DNA from 2 places in the Jeongeupia sacculi genome. Region 1 is predicted to be linked to the other one. Evidence: riboswitches for the same ligand, from Rfam matches in the RefSeq annotation. Region 1 holds a riboswitch; the other holds the start of a gene.
What was found. A riboswitch is a leader RNA that binds a small molecule or an ion and turns the genes downstream of it on or off. The one in region 1 is predicted to bind thiamine pyrophosphate.
Positions count from the first base shown of each region.

Region 2: another riboswitch for thiamine pyrophosphate. It lies ahead of thiC (phosphomethylpyrimidine synthase ThiC); the one in region 1 lies ahead of thiM (hydroxyethylthiazole kinase).

Region 1 covers NZ_AP024094.1:2,943,325-2,945,523, forward strand. Annotated here, with positions in the region: gene JLC71_RS14170 (bile acid:sodium symporter family protein) at 1-421, opposite strand, end outside; TPP riboswitch at 588-693, shown strand; gene thiM (hydroxyethylthiazole kinase) at 713-1,537, shown strand; gene thiE (thiamine phosphate synthase) at 1,545-2,183, shown strand; gene thiD (bifunctional hydroxymethylpyrimidine kinase/phosphomethylpyrimidine kinase) at 2,180-2,199, shown strand, end outside.
Region 2 covers NZ_AP024094.1:2,443,756-2,445,954, forward strand. Annotated here, with positions in the region: gene JLC71_RS11685 (Wzz/FepE/Etk N-terminal domain-containing protein) at 1-467, opposite strand, end outside; gene JLC71_RS11690 (protein-L-isoaspartate O-methyltransferase family protein) at 549-1,190, opposite strand; TPP riboswitch at 1,282-1,383, shown strand; gene thiC (phosphomethylpyrimidine synthase ThiC) at 1,445-2,199, shown strand, end outside.

The DNA of each region.
Region 1 (2,199 bases):
GGCTGGATAGCGTGGCGTTGAACACCGCGCCGGCGACATTGCCGCGCGCCATCGATGTCATCGCCACCGACGACGACACCGTCGACGGCAACGCGCACAGGTAGAACACCCCGAGCAGCAGCGCCGCCGGCAACCAGCTCGAGAGGCCGAAATACAGCGCCAGCCCGATCAGCGGAAAAATCACGAAGGTGCTGGTCGTCACCAGCAGGTGCAGCCGCCAGTTGGCGGCGCCGGCCTTGAGCCGCTCGGGCGCGAGCGAGGCGCCGTTGAGGAAGAACACCACGCTGATGCCGATCGCGGTGATCCAGTCCATCTGCAGCACGCCGCCGCTGGCGCCGAGCGCCGGGGCGAGGTTGGCAACGACGATGGCGAGGATCAGCGAGAGCAAAAAGCCGTCGAAGAGTTTACGCAGGCTGGACATCGGTTTTCCTTCGGGTTCGTGATGCAAGGCTCGTTCGAGTGGCCATTGTGGCCGACGGCCTTATTTTGTCACAGTAGTAATAATTGTTGATGCAATCATTCTGGCCGCCGGCATCGAAGCCTTGTTTTACGTCATTGACCGCGCCGCATCCAGCGCCGGACAATCAAGCCTTGACTCGGGGCGCCGCCCGGGGCGCTTTGCGCAGGCGGCTGAGAGGAACCCGCACACCTGATCTGGATCATGCCAGCGTAGGGAAGTCGTATGGCTTCCCTCGCCTGTCCGGGAGCCCATATGTCTATCAGATCGTCTATCAGACCGTCCGCAAAGCCCATTCCGCTCGCCATTGTCGCCGCCGAACTCGCCCGTGTACGCGCGGCCGCGCCGCTGACGCACTGCCTGACCAACGAAGTCGTGCAAGGCATCACCGCCAACGTACTCCTCGCGCTGGGCACCAGCCCGGCGATGATCGTGGCCGAAGAAGAAGTCACCGCCTTTGCCGGCATCGCCGGCGCGGTGCTGATCAATGTCGGTACGCTGTATCCCGAACGCTTTGCCGCGATGCACCGCGCCGCACAGGCCGCACAGGCCGCCGGCACGCCGTGGGTGCTCGATCCGGTTGCCGTCGGCGTGCTCGATTACCGCACCGGCGCGGCGCGCGAGCTGCTGGCGCTGAAGCCGACGGCGATCCGTGGCAACGCGTCGGAAATCCTCGCGCTCGCCGGGTTCATTGGCGCCGGCAAGGGCGTCGACAGCACCGCCAGCGCCTATGCGGCGGTTGAGGCGGCCGAACAGCTGGCGCGCGATACCGGCGCCATCGTCGCCGTCACCGGCGAAACCGATTACATCACCGATGGCGAAAAAACCTGGGCCGTGCCTTGGGGCGATCCGCTGATGACGCGCGTGGTCGGCACCGGTTGCGCGCTGTCGGCGGTGGTTGCGGCGTTTTGCGCCGGCGCGGACAACAAGCTCGACGCCGTCGCGGCGGCCTGCGCGGTGATGGCGATCTGCGGCGAATGCGCGATGGATGTGGCGCATGGCCCGGGCTCGTTCACGCCGGCCTTTCTCGATGCGCTGTATCTGATCCAGCCCGAACAACTGTTGCCCCCAGCTGAGTGAGCACCGCATGAACACCATCGATCTTTCGCTCTACCTCGTGCTCGATCCCGACCTCTGTGGCGGTATAGCCGGCATGGTCAGCACTGCAGTGATCGCGGCGCAAAACGGCGCCACCGTGGTGCAACTGCGCGCGCCGCAGTGGAAAAAACGCCAGTGGTTCGACGCCGCGGTGGCGCTGAAGGCAGCGCTGGCGCCGACCGGCGCGAAGCTGATCATCAACGATCACATCGACATCGCGCTGGCCATCGATGCCGACGGCGTCCACGTCGGCCAGGCCGACCTGCCGGTGGCCGAAGTGCGCCGGCTCGTCGGGCCCGGCAAGATCGTCGGCCTGTCGACCAGCAATGCCGCGCAGCTCGCCGCCGTGCCGCTGGCGCTGATCGATTACATCGGCGTCGGCCCGGCCTACCCGACCGGCACCAAGCAGGATGCATCGGCGGTGATCGGCGTCGCCGAGTTTGCCGCGCTGATGCAGGCGAAGCGCTGCCCGGCGGTCGCGATCGGTGGCATCGGTCTCGGCCGCGCCGCGCCGCTGATCTCCGCCGGTGCCGACGGCGTCGCCGTGGTGTCGGCGATCTGCGGCCAGCCCGACGTGGCGCTGGCGACGCGGGCATTGTTCAACGAAATCACGGAGGCCCGCGCATGAGCCAGGTCCACGCACT
Region 2 (2,199 bases), 500 kb from region 1:
TTGGATGCTTCCAGCAGGCGCAATTCAAACAACTGCTGGGTCAAACCCTGACCAAAGGCATTGGCCAATTTGGCAGCAAAGGCCGGCTCGGTGTCGGTTACCTGCAGAACCAGCGAGCCTTCCTTGGCATTCGGCTTGATTTTGACGTGGCGTTCGATTGCGCGCAACGTGCTGTCAGCCCCCTGCGTACCGTAATGCTGTTTGAGCTGAAGCGCCTTGGAAACCGGGTTGATCAACAGCTCGTCATTCAGCAACCAGGCGTAAACAGCCGTATTCTTTGAAGGCGCAATTTTCAGCGTAGCGGTGTACTGGTTTGGCAAAGCCAGCGTGACGGCCAGAGCCAATAAACCCGCGAGCAGCGGAACCAGGATCAAGGCCCGTTTATGCCGGGCCAGGACTACCAGAATGTCTAGCAGCGAAATTTCCTGCTCGCGGGTCGAAGGATCGTGCTGTGCGTTTATAGTCATCGGTCATCCATGGAGCGCTTTTGTGTCATGGCCGTTTTGGCATGGACAAGCGCCGTGCATCAGCCCGACGCCATCGTCCATTTAAAGCGCAAACACAGATCGCGCTGGCTGCAGCCGTGGCAGGTTGTATTCAAACAAGGTTTCTTCCGCACCGGCACCGGCACTGACACGTACCGCACGCATGATCGGCAACTCGCCAACAATGCCAAGCACTCTGCCACCACTGGCCAGCAACTCCTTCAGAGCCGCTGGCAGCACGTCAAACGAGCCACAAACGATAATCGCGTCATATGGTGCTTGCGCATTAAATCCGAGCAGATCGCTAGTCTGCTCTATCCGCACATTCTTGATCCCGGCACGCTGCACACCGGCCTGGGCGAACGCCACCTTCTCGGCAGTGTCATCACTCCCATACACCTGCGCACACAGCCCGGCAGCCAACCCGATCAGATACGCGCCACTGGCCGCACCGATCACCAACACCTTGTCGGTCGGCTTGAGCTGGGCTTCCTGGACAAAGCGAGCCTCGACCTTCGGCGACAGCATCTGCCCGCCACAGGGCAGCGGCAGTTCGGTGTCGACAAAGGCCAGCGCCTTTTTGTCGGCCGGGACGAAGTCTTCGCGCTTCAAGGCGAGCACACGGTCGAGCACCTTCGAATCCAGCACGTTCCACGGGCGAATCTGTTGTTCTACCAGCAGGTAGCGGGCGTGTTCCAAATCCATCTTTGCATCACCTCAAGCTGGCCCCGTCCAGCGGGGCGCGATTTCCTTAATAGCTTGTAATTATCCCACAATATCAGTACCGTCACAGCCTGTAGTTCGCTAGGGGTTTCGCCCATCCAACATGGGCGAATGAGAGAGTCCCTCAGCACCTGATCCGGTTCACACCGGCGTAGGGAAGCGAATCGGTCGGTGCACTCGTCCCGTCCGTCAGTCCGTTCTCCTGCGCCTCTTCTCTATTTGCAGGAGGCACCACCTTGAACAAACCCACCGAATTTCGCGCCAGCGATGCCCACGTCGACGAGGCCGCGATCCAGGCTTTGCCGAACTCGCGCAAGGTCTACGTGACCGGTTCGCGCGCCGATATCCGTGTGCCGATGCGCGAAATCAGCCAGACCGATACATCGACCAGTTTCGGTGGCGAACAGAATCCCGCCATCTACGTCTATGACTGTTCCGGGCCCTACACCGATCCGCTCGCCAAGATCGATGTACGCAAGGGCCTCGCGCCGATTCGCGCCGCGTGGATCTCCGAACGCAGCGACACCGAACTGCTGAACGGTCTGACCAGCGACTACGGCCGCATGCGCGAAGCCGATGCGTCGCTCGATCCACTGCGCTTCGAGCTGACCCGTCAGCCGCGCAAAGCCAAGGCTGGCGCCAATGTCAGCCAGATGCACTACGCGCGCCGCGGCATCGTCACGCCCGAAATGGAATACGTCGCGATCCGCGAGAACCTCAAGCGCGAGGATTACATCGCGTCGCTCAAGGCCATCGGCGCCAAGGGCGAGAAGATGGCGGCGATGATGCTGCGCCAGCATCCGGGCCAATCGTTCGGCGCCAGCATTCCGGCGATGATCACGCCCGAGTTCGTCCGCGACGAGATCGCCCGCGGCCGCGCCATCATCCCGGCCAATATCAACCACCCCGAAGTCGAGCCGATGATCATCGGCCGCAACTTCCTGGTGAAGATCAACGGCAACATCGGCAACAGCGCGGTGTCCTCGTCGAT